Regions from separate parts of the Mesorhizobium sp. CA13 genome, predicted to be linked through region 1. Evidence: predicted binding sites of a transcription regulator. Region 1 holds the regulator's gene; the other holds the start of a gene.
The links. The regulator LexA, encoded in region 1, represses DNA repair genes until DNA is damaged. The targets are predictions, from matches to a motif close to TGTTCNNNNTGTGTTCNG.
Positions count from the first base shown of each region.

Region 2: a site for LexA is predicted at 2,550-2,567, ahead of LB566_RS04380 (2'-5' RNA ligase family protein). Genes of this name have one in related genera too.

Region 1 covers NZ_JAIUHS010000004.1:253,497-260,886, forward strand. The annotation lists gene LB566_RS12665 (AMP-binding protein) at 1-1,165, shown strand, start outside; gene kynA (tryptophan 2,3-dioxygenase) at 1,162-1,998, shown strand; gene kynU (kynureninase) at 2,059-3,306, opposite strand; gene LB566_RS12680 (TetR/AcrR family transcriptional regulator) at 3,309-3,980, opposite strand; gene lexA (transcriptional repressor LexA) at 4,446-5,186, shown strand; gene LB566_RS12690 (ComEC/Rec2 family competence protein) at 5,180-7,390, opposite strand, start outside.
Region 2 covers NZ_JAIUHS010000001.1:854,795-862,184, forward strand. The annotation lists gene LB566_RS04360 (aminopeptidase) at 1-229, shown strand, start outside; gene LB566_RS04365 (DUF488 domain-containing protein) at 253-606, shown strand; gene LB566_RS04370 (ArsC family reductase) at 837-1,178, opposite strand; gene LB566_RS04375 (nuclear transport factor 2 family protein) at 1,395-1,748, opposite strand; gene LB566_RS04380 (2'-5' RNA ligase family protein) at 1,879-2,529, opposite strand; gene LB566_RS04385 (fumarylacetoacetate hydrolase family protein) at 2,787-3,944, shown strand; gene LB566_RS04390 (substrate-binding domain-containing protein) at 4,216-5,151, shown strand; gene LB566_RS04395 (ABC transporter permease) at 5,268-6,254, shown strand; gene LB566_RS04400 (ATP-binding cassette domain-containing protein) at 6,258-7,049, shown strand; gene LB566_RS04405 (LacI family DNA-binding transcriptional regulator) at 7,162-7,390, shown strand, end outside.

The DNA.
Region 1 (7,390 bases):
CAAGGACAGCGCGTTCCTCAAGCAGGTCATCGGTTTCGACGGTACTGCCAACCACGATGCCGAACTCGATCGCGCAGCCCTCGACAAACCCGTGACATTTGCCGCGGTGCAGACCGGGCGCGACGACGTCGCCCTGCTCGGCTTCACCTCGGGCACGACGGGCGTGCCGAAGGCGACGATGCATTTTCACCGCGACCTCCTGATCATCGCCGACGCCTACGCCCGCGAGATCCTGCAGGTGACGCCGGACGACATCTTCGTTGGCTCGCCGCCGCTGGCCTTCACCTTCGGCCTTGGCGGGCTCGCCATCTTCCCGCTGCGTTTCGGCGCCGCGGCGACGCTGCTGGAACAGGCCACGCCGCCCAACATGGTCCACATCATCGAAAGCTACAAAGCGACAATCTCCTTCACCGCGCCCACCGCCTATCGCGCAATGCTCAAGGCCATGGACGAAGGGGCCGATTTATCGTCGCTGCGGGTCGCGGTTTCAGCCGGCGAGACCTTGCCCGCGCCGGTCTTCGAGGAATGGACTGAGAAGACCGGCAAGCCGATCCTCGACGGCATCGGCGCCACGGAAATGCTGCATATTTTCATCTCCAACCGCTTTGACGACATGAAGCCCGCTTCCACCGGCAAGGCCGTTGGCGGCTATCAGGCGCGCATCGTCGACGAGGAAATGCGTGAAGTGCCGCGCGGCACCGCAGGCAGGCTCGCGGTGCGGGGACCGACCGGCTGCCGCTACATGGCCGATGCCAGGCAGAGCGACTATGTCCGCGACGGGTGGAACCTCACAGGCGACACGTTCTGGCAGGACGAGGACGGTTTCTTCCACTTCGCCGCGCGCTCCGACGACATGATCGTCAGTGCCGGCTACAACATCGCCGGCCCCGAGGTCGAAGCGGCGCTGCTAGCGCATGCCGATGTCGCCGAATGCGCGGTGGTCGGAGCCGAGGATGCAGAGCGCGGCCAGATCGTCGAGGCGCATGTGGTGCTCGTACAAGGCGTGGCGCCGGACGCAATGACCGTCAAGCGCCTGCAGGACCATGTCAAGGCGACGATCGCGCCCTACAAATACCCGCGCTCGGTAAAATTCATCGCCGCTTTGCCCAAGACGCAGACCGGCAAGATCCAGCGCTTCCGGCTGCGCGCGGAGAAGATCAATTGAGCAAGCCCTACGACCCTTCCACCGAGGGCGCGGAAATGTCGTTCAAGGAGCGCATGTCCTACGGCGACTATCTGCATCTGGAAAAGGTGCTCGAGGCGCAGCAGCCGCTTTCGTCAGCCCATGACGAGATGCTGTTCATCATCCAGCACCAGACATCGGAACTCTGGATGAAGCTCGCGCTGCACGAAATCGGCGCCGCAATCCGCTCCATCCGCGCCGACCGTCTCGAACCGAGCTTCAAGATGCTTTCGCGCGTCGCGCGCATCTTCGAGCAGCTCAACAATGCCTGGGACGTGCTGCGCACGATGACGCCCAGTGAATACACCGAATTCCGCGATGCGCTCGGCCAGTCCTCGGGCTTCCAGTCCTGGCAATACCGCGCCATCGAATTCATGGCCGGCAACCGCAACCTCGCAATGCTCGGGCCGCACAAGCATCGGCCGGACCTCAGCGAGAAACTGGAGGCGATCCTGGCGCAGCCGTCGCTCTACGACGAGGCGCTGCTGCTGCTCGCCCGCAACGGCTTCGACATCGGCGCCGACGCAAGGCGAACGGACTGGCGCGAAACGCGGACCGAGAACGAAGAGGTCCTGGTCGCCTGGCAGACCATCTATCGCGACCCGCAGCGCTACTGGATGTTCTACGAACTCGCCGAGAAGTTGGTCGACTTCGAGGATTATTTCCGCCGATGGCGCTTCAACCACGTCACCACGGTCGAGCGCATCATCGGCATGAAGCGCGGCACCGGCGGCACATCGGGCGCGTCCTATCTGAAGAAGATGCTGGAGGTCGAGTTGTTCCCGGAGCTGTGGAAGGTCCGCACCCGGCTCTGACGCAGCTTTGAGTGCATATCGTTATCTCGAAACCGCTGCGCTTTTCTGAGCGACAGGCTCTTAAGTCACCGCCGCCTTGACGGCGAAACGCGCCTCCTGCCAGGCGTCCGTGCGCAAAATGTCTTCCAGCACCTCGACCGCCTGCCAGACATCGACATAGCCGACATAAAGCGGCGTGAAGCCGAAGCGAATCGTGGATGGCGCGCGGAAATCGCCGATCACGCCGCGCTCGATCAGGGCCCGCATCACCTGATAGCCATGCGGGTGGAGGAACGACACCTGGCTGCCGCGCTCATTGCCGTCGCGCGGGCTTTCGAGTTCGAGGCCGTAGACGCCGCATTTTGCCTCGACGAGCTGGATGAACAGATCGGTCAATGCGATGCTTTTCCTGCGCACTTCTGCCATGTCGACGTCGTTCCAGACATCGAGCGCCCCTTTGAGCGCGCGCATCGACAGCACAGGCTGCGTGCCGCAGAGAAACCGGTGGATACCTGTGCCGGCAGCAAAACCCTGTTCGAAGGCGAAAGGCCGCGCATGGCCCCACCAGCCGCTGAGCGGCTGGCGGACATCGCCATGGTGGCGCTCGGCCGCGTAGATGAAGGCCGGGGCACCCGGGCCGCCATTGAGATATTTGTAGGTGCAGCCGACGGCGAAATCTGCGTTCGAACGGTCGAGCTCGACCGGCAGGGCGCCGGCGGTATGGCAGAGATCCCAGACGATCAGCGCGCCGGCATCATGCGCCCTGCGCGTCAGCGCGGCCATGTCGCGCAGCTGCCCGGATTTGTAGTTGACGTGGTTGACCAGGATGACCGCAACGCGCTCATCGATCAGTTCTTCTATGGTCGGCGCATTGACACCCTCAAGACGCAGCATCGTGCTCGGCCGCGTCGAGGCAACGCCTTCGGCCATATAGAGATCGGTCGGAAAGCTGTCCCCCTCGGCGACGATGACCGACCTGTCCAGCCGCATCCCGAGTGCCGCATGCAGCACCTTGTAGATGTTGATCGAGGTGGTATCGCAGACCACCGTCTGGCCGGCGGCGGCCCCGATCAGGCGCCCGAGCTGGTCGCCGAGTTCGACCGGCATGTCGAACCAGCCGGCGGTGTTCCAGGCGCGGATGAGATCCTGCGCCCACTCCTGCGTGGCGGCCTTCTGCAGCTCGCCGAACACGGCGGGCGAAGCGGCGCCGAGCGAATTGCCGTCGAGATAGATCACCCCTTGAGGCAAGGTGAAGCGGTCACGCATGGCACGCAGCGGATCCGCGGTGTCCATTGCCTCGATCGCTGCGAGATCGGGAATTTTGCTCATGGTCACGATGTTCCTCGGTGAGAAGAGCGCCCCGGAAACGGGCCGGCCGTTTTGCCGCCGGGGCAAGGGCTGGCCGCATAGAGGCGCAAAAACAGGGTGAACGCCCGGTTCGATCTTTGCTCGATTTCCGGCCGAGGCAACTCCTCGAGCACCCCGACGATCCGGCGAACCTGGAGATCGCCGATCAAAAGCCGGACGTAGATGTCGGCGGCTTCGGCAGGATCGTCACAGGCGATCAGGCCGGCCCGACTTGCGGTTCGAAGCAGGTCGCCAACAAGCGGCATTATGGTATTGCGGCCGAATTGCGCGATCGACTGGCCAAGCGTGCCTGTATCGTTGACGTCGCCGGCTGCGGCGCGATTGAGCGCCACCGCCTTGTCGCCCGTCACAAGGGTCAGCAGGACTGGCCCGAGCAAGTTCAGGGTTTCGAGCGGATCGCGCGCCTGGCGAAGGGCGTCCTCCAGCAGCTTCCTTGCTTCTCCCGCATTGGCTTCGATCAGGGATCGAAACAGGACCTGCTTGTTGCCGTACCAGTTGTAGAGGGTTTCGTTCGAGGCCGATGCCCGCTTGGCGATGGCAAGCAGGGAGGCGCTTTTGTAGCCGGTTTCCCGGAGCACCGCATAGGCGGCCTCCTCTATCCGTTCACGTCGCGCGGCCTGCTTCGGCGTGGTCATTGGTGTCCCTCTTCGAAAACCGTACATTGTTATACGGTTTAGTCAAGCGAGCCGGAAGCAAGGAGCGAACGAACGCAGCCCGTCGCATTCGGTGATGCCTGGCCGCTTTCCGGCAGGAAGTTGGCATTTTGGTTTCGTTTCGTTCACGAGCCGCGGAGATTTTGATCCGCCCCAAAAGGCAGCCGGCACCTGCCGGTCACACAGTTTGCAGGCTTGTACCAACAGTGGAGATCGGCCGGGCCACAGGCCATTAACCAAAATAGTTTCAAAGAGGCTGAGAGCGCATTGACGACAGACGGCGCTGGCAGGATGCTGGCTGCGGGAGGGCCTTTCGTTTCCGCCGCCTTAACGAATTCATTAAACTTTAAATGGTTGCGGAACACAACTGGAACAGATAGTGTTTGTTCTGGGTTTGTTTTCTGATTCTGATTCCAGACCCTTCGTGCAATGCCTTTGGGGGCCGCCATGCTCACGCGCAAGCAACATGAACTCTTGATGTTCATCCATGAACGGCTGAAGGAAAGCGGCATTCCGCCGTCCTTCGACGAGATGAAGGAAGCGCTGGACCTCGCCTCTAAGTCGGGAATTCATCGGCTGATCACGGCGTTGGAGGAGCGCGGCTTCATTCGCCGCCTGCCGAACCGGGCCCGCGCGCTGGAGGTGCTGCGCCTGCCGGATTCGATCGCGCCGGGTCTTAACGCGGCAAAGAAGTTCTCCCCGAGCGTCATCCAGGGCAGCCTCGGACAGGGCGGCCTTAACAGGCAGATCAAGCCGGCGGCGCCCTCGCGCCTGCCCGCCGCTGGCAATGACGACGACGTGGTTTCAGCGGTTTCGATCCCGGTCATGGGCCGTATCGCGGCCGGCGTGCCGATCGACGCTATCCAGCATCAGACGCATTCCATCTCGGTGCCGCCGGACATGATCATGGGCGGCGAGCATTATGCGCTGGAGGTCAAGGGCGATTCGATGATCGAGGCCGGCATCTTCGACGGCGATACGGTCATCATCCGCAACGCCGACACCGCAAGTCCCGGCGAGATTGTCGTGGCCCTGGTCGACGAGGAGGAAGCGACGCTGAAGCGCTTCCGTCGCAAGGGCGCCTCGATTGCGCTCGAGGCCGCCAATCCGGCTTATGAAACACGTATTTTCGGACCGGACAGGGTCAAGGTGCAAGGCAAGCTGGTCGGACTGATCAGGCGCTACTGAGCGGGTTCGGCGTTGGGCTTTTCGGGTTTGCGGTAGGGAGGCAGTCCCCGTGCCTCGCGCGAGAATTTTCGCTGTTCGTGCCAGGGCCGATATGGCCTGTCGACGGCAAAGCTGACCTGGGCCGGTTCCGTCGCCGATTGCTGGTCGAAGAAGACGGCGGCACTTCCGTTCCGAGCGAGCTGCCGCTTGGTGATGACGAGGACCAGCGGATTGTGGCAGGGGTCGTAGCCCCCGGGATCGTCGATGACTATCAGATCCGCATAGGCGCAGGCCCTCCAGGCATCCTTGCGATCCTCCACCTGCGCGATGATCGCCCCGGAGGGATGCCGGGCCATGCACAGGCCGGTGAAGCAATAGAAAGGCGCTCCGGCGGGAAGTTGCGCGGGATCGAAGATGTCGAACTGTCGGTCGCCGCTGTCGAACAGCTCCGGCCCAACGATGGTTTCGGATTTCAGCGCGCGTTTCCAGTTGTCGACCGTGAATTCGTTCGGGCGCGCCCGGTTGATCGCGAGCTCGCCGCCGCCGATCGGCAGCGCCACCAGGCGGGCATCCTCCGAAATCAGCACGTCCGGCGTGCGCGTATCCGCGACGGTCAACAGGCCGGCGAGCGCGAAGGGAAGTGCCGCCAGCCGCAGCCATGTCGTGGCCATCGTCGCGATGACCAGGGCGATCGCGACCAGAAGAACGGATTGCTGCGAAATCAACCCGACCGCGTCGACCGGCGAGCGTTGCGAGATCCATCCGGATATGGCGATCATCGCGGTCAGTCCCTTGCCCATCAGATAAAGCGATGGTCCATCGAACCCGAACGGCATCAGCAGCGCACTGGCAACCGCAAGGAACATCACGACGGAAACGATCGGCATGACTGCAAGATTGGCGAACAGGCTGAGTGGCGACACGCGCTGGAAATGCCAGATGGCGAAAAGCGCCGTGGCGCTTCCCGCGATGATCGAGGTCATCGCCAGCCCACCTGTCGCCAGCAGCAATTTTCGCGTCAGGAAGCCGGGCCAGGTCCGTTGCGGCGGCGGGGTCCGCGCTTTGTCGGCTTTGCGATCCGACCAGCCGGCATAGGCGCCGACCAGGGCCGCGGTGGCGGCGAACGACATTTGGAAGCTCGGCCCTACCACCTCGTGCGGCGACACTACGATGACGGCGATCGCCGAAATAGCCAGATTGCGCATGGTGAGTGCCGCCCGATCGAACAGGACGGCGATCAGCATCACCGCCAGCATGATGAAGCTGCGTTCGGCGGCAACGACGACGCCCGAAATGACGAGATAGGCGGCGATCGAGAAAAGTGCCGCCGCGGCCGCGTATTTCTTGACCGGCCGGCGGGAGGAAAAGTTCGGGAACAGCGCGAAGCCACCACGCAGCAGCCCCATGACGGTGCCGGCGACCAGCGCCATGTGCAGCCCGGAAATTGAGATGATGTGGTAGATGCCGGTGCGTCGCATCGCTTCGTTGATTTCGTCGGGAATCCCGGCGCGCACGCCCACGATCAGCGCCGCGGCGATCTCGCCCTCGGCGCCGCCGATGCTGTCCCTGATATGGTCGGCAATGCTTTCACGAGCACTCTCGATGGCGGCTGAAAGAGCGGCCCACAGCGGCCTGTCATCGGCCGAGACGATCTTGGGATTGCCGAGAAAGAACCCGCTGGCACCGATGCCGGCGAAGTAGCTGTCGAAGGAAAAGTCGTAGCTGTCCGGCCGCACCGGCCCGGTCGGCGGCAACAGCTTGGCATAGCCGGTCACGAGCGAGCCGGCCGTCACCTCAGCCGGTACCTTGCGCGCCGAAAGGCGGACGCGCTCCGGCGCGTAGCGTAGTTTCGGCCGTGCGGTCGATGTCACGTCGATGGTCAGCCGGATGCGGCCGGTCTCCATCTGGTCGACTGAAACGACGCGGCCGGTGATTTGCGTGGAGATTTCCGAGCCCAGCATCCGCGTTCCCGCCCGCCAGGTCTCGACTTTGCCGGCGAGCATGCCGAGCGCGCACAACAGCGCCGCCATGAAGCACAGATGGGTTTTCGACCATGAGCGCGAAACGAGCGCGCACAGCGCCATCAGGATCGCGATCGCGAGAGGCTTGGCAAAGCCCGGCTCCGCCGCCAGCGAAAAATAGGCCACCGATCCGCATGCCAGGAACACCGGTATCAGCAGGAAGGCTACGCCCCGATCGAGTTCGAGCTCGGCGGCTCTGGCCAC
Region 2 (7,390 bases), on a different contig from region 1:
CAACACGCTGTTCGACGAAAACGCCGCCTGCCACATCGCGCTCGGCCAGTGCTATTCGAAGTGCTTCGTCGACGGCGCCTCGCTCAGCCAGGCCGAGATCGCGGAGCGCGGCGGCAACAAGAGCTTCATCCACATCGACTGGATGATCGGCTCGGACAAGATCGACATCGACGGCGTCGGCAAGGATGGCAGCCGCGTGCCGGTCATGCGCAAGGGCGAGTGGGCCTGACGGGAGCGCACGAAGGAGAGCCGATGGCCTTCGAGATCGCGGTGAAGCGCATCTATGAGGCACCCGAAAAGGCCGATGGCCAGCGGGTCCTGGTCGACCGCATCTGGCCGCGCGGCGTCGCCAAGAAGGACGCGGCGCTGGCGCTATGGCTGAAAGAGATCGCGCCGAGCGACGAGCTGCGCAAGTGGTTCGGGCACGAGCCTGAACGATGGGCAGAGTTTCAGAAGCGGTATCGTGCCGAACTGGACGGCAATGGCGAGGCGGTGGCGCAACTGCGCGCCCTGCTTCGCGACGGCAAGGTAACGCTGCTCTACGGCGCCCATGACGAGGCGCACAACAATGCGGTCGCGCTGGCGGGGTATTTGCGCGGGGATTGAGCGATCACACTTCCAGCTGGTGGGAGCGCGTTAGCCTTGAGACCCCGGCGGGGCAGCGCCCCCCTCTGTCCTGCCGGACATCTCCCCCACAAGGGGGGAGATCGGCAGTTGCCGCGCCCCGCTTCCACATTGGCGATTTGCGAAAGCCGCCGTTGCAGCCATCCCCCCTCGTGGGGAGATGTCCGGCAGGACAGAGGGGGGCGAAGGAACGCCGCGTACGGAGTGTTGTTCTACTTCCCGCCCACCGCCGTCTCGTAAACATCCGGCTTGAACCCAACCAAAATCTTGTCGCCAACCTCGAGCACAGGCCGTTTGATCATCGTCGGCTTGGCCAGCATCAGGGCCTTGGCCTTCTTTTCATCCAGGTCCTGTTTATCCTTGTCCGGCAACTCGCGAAACGTCGTGCTGCCCTTGTTGAGCAGCTTTTCCCAGCCGACCTTGCGGGCCCAGTCATCCAGCCTGCCCGCCTCGATCCCTTCGGCCCGGTAATCGTGGAAACGATATGGCACTGCATGGCCCTCCAGCCAGACGCGAGCCTTCCTGATCGTGTCGCAAGTGGTGATGCCGTACATGGTGATCGTCAAAACAGGCGCCTTTCGGACTTCGAATCTGGCGGCAGGTTAAGCAGCCCTCGCGCGCTTTGCCAGCGGCCGGCGGAATCATCGAGGGGTGAGTTTCTTCAATGGCGGTCGCCGATCCGTGAACGACGTGCATAGGGGATAGCGGCCAGGACATGATCCTGGCCGCCTAGGATGCGGAGAAACGTGCCGACAGCCGGAAAACCCGGCTCAATAATAGAAGCGCTCTTCGGCAATCTTGCCGTTCTTGACCGTGTACAGGCCAACCTCGTCCATGGTGACACGCTGGCCCGTGGCCTTGGGCGTTATGTCGAATGTGAAGCGCACGGCGAACTGGTCGCCATTGACGTAAGGGCCCTCGACGGAGCCGCCATGGACCTCGTTGTTTTCCTGCCACCACTGGCCCTTCTGCTTGACAGAATCCTTGCCACGGCAGACGGCCATCGGCCCCTCCATCGCTTCATAGCTGACGATGTCGTCGGCGTTATATTTCTCGGCAGCGCTTTCGTAGTCACCGCGCTTGAGAAGCGCCGTGAAATCCTTCGCAATTTCCGCGTTGGTCATGTGTTCCTCCTGTTCAGACGTCTTGCAAATAGGAAAAGCTCGTCGGCCTGCCATCATCGTTCCGCTTGATAGCTGACATGTCCTGTCAGGAGGATGGACCGCGCGGCGCATGTGGGACGGTTCCAGGCTCTCACATGGCGGGCAGTGCATCGTCCTGGCCGGTCAGCCGCCAACGTCCGGGCTGCTTGTAGACGCCCTTCCCGATGAGACTGTGGATCAGCACAAAATCCCGGACCGTCCAGCCGACCGGGTCGATCGACCGCTCGCGTATCCTGGGAACGCCCACTTCGTCACGAAGCAACGTAACATGCGGTTCGATGGACCTGGTGAGAAAGGGTTTCAACGGACTGTCCGAGATCACCGCCGTCAGATCACGCCAGAACTTTTGCAGCGACGGATTGCCATCGCTGCCGCGCAGGACCAGCGCACCACCGCCAAAGGCCGACAGGCGATCGAACGAGACCTCGAAGGGCTTCGCAACGATCATCGATCCGATATGACAGGCGGTCTCTACCAGTTCTTGCGGATACTCCTCATGGTCGCCGAAGCCGACAAGCGAGATGTGGATGTGATTTTCCGGAACCAGCCAGCCTTGCAATCCGAACTCACGGTTCAAGGCAAGGGCCTTTCGCGCGAGACGACCAGCAATCGCGCTGCCGACGAGGATGGCAAAGAACAGCCGGTGGAAATGCTTCCCGGCCTGCTCCCATCGAAAAAAGGCCTGGCCGTTCCTCGCGGTTCCGAATGCGGGTTGCCCACTCATACTGATCTCGTCCGCCAATTGACTCAGGTTGAGCATATTAGAACAAAACAAGAACAAACTCAAGCCCAAAAAAATGACGCAGGCATTGGGGCTCCCGCACCGCCGCATGCATCCAACCCCCAAGGAGTGCTTCCTTGCGGTAGGCCAATGGCCGACGACGCCGGCAGACATGGCGCCTGGATCACCACAAACGGGATAGACCTTTGACAGGAATCCGGTGAAAGTGCCGCGCCGAACCGGCAAGCCGCATTTTCGATGATCAGAGGACCGCACGCATGACGAACCCGATGCATCTGCCCGCCGAAGGCCTTTTTGTCGGGCGCGCCAGAAGCAGCGATGCCTCGCATCCCCTGGTGGTCACGGTGCGTGATGGCACCGTCTTCGATATCACGTCGAGCACGGCGCCGACCGTGCGTGATATCTGCGAGATGGCCGATCCGGCCGGTTATGTGCGCTCGGCCAGGGGCAAGCCGATCGGCTCGCTCGACGATATCGCGGCCAACAGTTTCGAGGCCGCGCGTGATCCGGCAAAGCCCTATCTCATCTCCCCGGTCGACCTGCAGGCAATCAAGGCCTCGGGCGTCACCTTCGTCGTCAGCCTGTTGGAACGCGTCATCGAGGAACAGGCGCGCGGTTCGGCGGAACGGGCCGATGCCATCCGCGCCGACATTGCCGGGCTGATCGGCCACGATCTGTCCAAGCTCAAGCCGGGGTCTCCCGAAGCGATGGAGATCAAGGCCAAGCTGATCTCGCGCGGCGCCTGGTCGCAATATCTGGAAGTGGGCATCGGTCCGGATGCCGAGATCTTTACCAAATGCCAGCCGATGGCCTCGGTCGGTTTCGGCGCCAATGTCGGCCTGCATCCCGTCTCGACCTGGAACAATCCGGAGCCGGAGATCGCCGTGATCGCCGGCAGCAGCGGCAAGATCGTCGGCGCCACCATCGGCAACGACGTCAATCTGCGCGACGTCGAAGGGCGCTCCGCGCTGCTCCTCGGCAAGGCCAAGGACAACAACGCCTCCGCCTCGCTCGGCCCCTTCATCCGCCTGTTCGACGGCACGTTCTCCATCGACGACGTGAAGAACGCGGTGGTGCGCCTCAAGGTCGAGGGTGAGGACGGGTTCGAGCTCGAGGGCGCAAGCTCGATGGCCGAGATCAGCCGCTCTCCCGAAGAGCTCGTCGCGGCCGCCATGGGCCCGCATCACCAATACCCCGACGGCCTGGCGCTCTATCTCGGCACCATGTTCGTGCCGTCGAAGGATCGCGGCGAGAAGGGCAAGGGGTTTACCCACAAGGTCGGCGACATCGTCACCATCTCGTCGGAGAAGTTCGGCGCGCTGGTCAACCGGGTGCGGTTGTCGCCGGACTGCCCGCACTGGACCTACGGCGCCAGCCATCTGATGCGCGATCTTGCCAGGGCCGGCCTCCTCTAGCTCCTCGCGTTGCCGGAGGCGGTCAACCACCGCTCCGGCGACCCTCGGGGCCGGTATCGCCTGCCGCGAAAAATCATTCGAACTGATGCAATCTGATGGGTCTCCTGATGGCGCCCCGTCAGGCGCTGACTACGACTGACAGGCGGAGGCTTGCCATTTGTCGAAAAAGAGGATGCTCTGATCATCCAACACGGCGTTGGCGAGGAGGACGCGATCTTGCCCGATCAAAGGGCGGTTTCAAACTGATCAATTTCAAACGGGAGGAAATCAAATGCTGACACGGCTAAGAGTGGTTCTATACGGCCTGCTGGTCGCGCTGACGGTCATTCCGGCGGCGGCGCAGGCCAAGACGTTCTACTGGATTTCACATGGCGGCCCGGCCGATCCGGTCTGGACCTACTTCCTTGCCGGCGCCAAGCAATGGGCCAAGGACACCGGCAACACCGTCAACACCTCGTTCCACAATGGCGACGTCGCCTCGCAGCAGGAGGCGGTGCGGGCCGCGATCTCGGCCAAGGCCGACGGGATCACCACCACCAGCCCCGATCCGGGCAGCCTTGTCGAGATCGTCAAGGAAGCCCGCGCGGCCAACATCCCGATCATCAACTTCAACACGCCCGATCCCAAGGCCAATTTCAACGCCTATGTCGGCGGCGACAACGTAACCTTCGGCAGGCACTGGGCGCAGTATCTGGTCGACAAGGGTCTGGTGAAGAAGGGCGACTTCGTCTGGATGCCGGTCGAGATTCCCGGCGCCACCTACGGCGTCCAGGAGGAGGAAGGCATCAAGAGCGTGTTCGAGCCGCTCGGCATCACCTATGAGGTGACCGAGGCGACGCTCGACCAGGCCGAAGTGATCAATCGCATGGTCGACTATCTCACCGCCAACAAGGCCAAGGTGAAGGCGATCATCGGCCTTGGCGACCTCGTCACCGGCTCGATCAAACGCGTGTTCGACCAGGTCGGCGTCAAGCCGGGCGAAATTCCGGTCGTCGGCTGGGGCAACTCGCTCGACACCACGCAGGAAGTGCTGAACGGCTATGTCAATGCCGGCCAGTGGCAGGACCCGCAGGCGACCAGCTATGTCGCGCTGTCGCTCGCCAACATGGCCGCGAGCGGCATTCCCCCGGGCTTCAACGTCATCACCGGCGCGCTCTATGAGAAAGACACCGCCGGGGTCTACGACAAGATCCTGTCCGGCAAATAGTCCCTGATCTCCAGCGCCGCACGTCACCGGCGTGCGGCGCCCTGCCCTTTTGCCGGTATCGAGCCGTTCGACGCGGCCCGACAGTCCGGCCCATTCCAACCAGTCGCGGGTTACACGTGGAAAATCGTTCGCTTGTCCAAGGTCTGATCGCGCGGCCGGAATTCGGCCCCTTCGTGCTGCTCGTCGTCGAGATCGCCGTCTTCTGGGGCTTCAACCACGACTTCCTGTCACCGCAGAATATCTCCAACACGCTGGCTTTCACCGTCGAGCTCGGACTGATCGCGCTGGCCATGACGTTGCTGATGACGTCGGGCGAATTCGACCTTTCCGTCGGCTCGCTGTTCGGCTTCTCGCCGGTGCTGATGTGGACGCTGTTCAACAGCGGTCTCACCTCGCTGGAGATCGGCTTCGTCGTCGCGCTGCTGGTCGCCGCCTTCATCGGGCTGGTCAATGGCTGGTTCGTCACGCAGCTCAAGATCCCGTCCTTCCTGGTCACGCTCGGCATGCTGCTGGTGGTGCGGGGCACCGCGCTGTTCGTCACCGACGGTTTTCCGCAGCGTACCTGGAGCGCCGAGGGCAGTTGGCTGGCGGAAGCGCTGGTCGGCGATTTCTTCATCGGCCCGTTCCGCATCTACATGTCGCTCTTCTGGTTCATCGCCGCGGCCATCGCGCTGGGCTACGTGCTGACGCAAAGCCGCACCGGCAACTGGATCCAGGCGGCCGGCGGCAACCCGAACGCTGCAAGGGCGCGCGGCGTCAACGTCAACGGCGTCAAGATCGGCCTGTTCGTGCTGTCCTCGGTCATGGCCTCGCTTGCCGGCGTCATATCCTCGCTGCGCACCTCGGCCGCCAACCCCAATAGCGGCACCGGCTACGAGCTCGAGGTCATCGCCATGGTGGTGATCGGCGGCACGGCGCTGACGGGCGGGCGCGGCACGATCATCGGCACCGTGCTCGGCATCCTGATCCTGCGCGTCATGCGCAACGGCATCGTGCTGATCGGCGTGCCGGGCCTTGCCTACAACATCTTCATCGGCGCGATCATCCTTGGCATGATGGCGCTTCATTCATGGCTGGAACGCCGGCATCAGGCAGGGACGTGAACCATGGCCGAGCCACTGATCCGCATGCAGAACATCCGCAAGTCCTACGGGCGCGTGCAGGCGCTGGTGGACGCCAATTTCCACGTCAACGAGCGCGAGATCGTCGGCCTGCTCGGCGACAACGGCGCCGGCAAGTCGACGCTGATCAAGGTGCTGTCGGGCGCGGTGCCGCTGACCAGCGGCGACATCTTCATCCGCGGCAAGAAGGTGAACCTGCGCAGCACCAGCGACGCCATCGCCAACGGCATAGAGACCATCTACCAGGACTCGGCGCTGGTCACCCAACTGTCGATCGCCCGCAATTTGTTTCTGGGACGTGAGCCGATCAAGCCGCCGCGCTTCCTCAACCGCATGGACCAGGAGGCGATGAACACGGTCGCGCGCGACCTGCTCAAGCAGGTCGGCATTTCCAAGAACATCCCGCCGACCACGCCGATCGGCTCGCTCTCCGGCGGCGAGCGCCAGGCGGTGGCGATCGCGCGCGCCATGCATTTCGACAGCGACCTCATCATCCTCGACGAACCGACCAACAATCTCGGCGTCGCCGAAACCCAGGGCGTGCTGAGCTTCGTGCGCAGCGCGCGCGATTCCGGCCATTCCTGCATCTTCATCGCGCACAACATCCACCATGTCTTCCAGGTGGTGGACCGCATCGTCGTCATGCGGCGCGGCAAGGTGGTGGCCGGGGACATCGACCCCAAGACGACCAGCGTGGCGGAGGTAGAACGCATCATCACCGGCATGTCGGACAAGGAAATCCGCGACGCCATCGCCGATGGCAAGGCGCCGCATTGAGGATGGACGCAAACCGTCCTGGCGAAGCAGCAGAGTGGGCATCCGGACGATGGGAGCGCTCAGGCCGCATCGCCCGCCTGGCGTGCCACCGCATCGGCGCATAGGTTGCGGCATGAAAGCCACCGTCTCCGACATCGCCAGGAGCTGCAAACTGTCGACCGCGACAGTCGACAGGGTGCTCAATAACCGCAAGGGGGTCAGCGCGGCCAACCGGCAGCGCGTCATGGAGGCCGCCAAGCAGCTCGGCTATTTGCCGGTCGCCGACCAGGTAACGCTCCCGTCCCGGCCGGCCAATCTGGAATTCTTCCTGCCGATCGGCAGCAACGCCTTCATGCAGGATC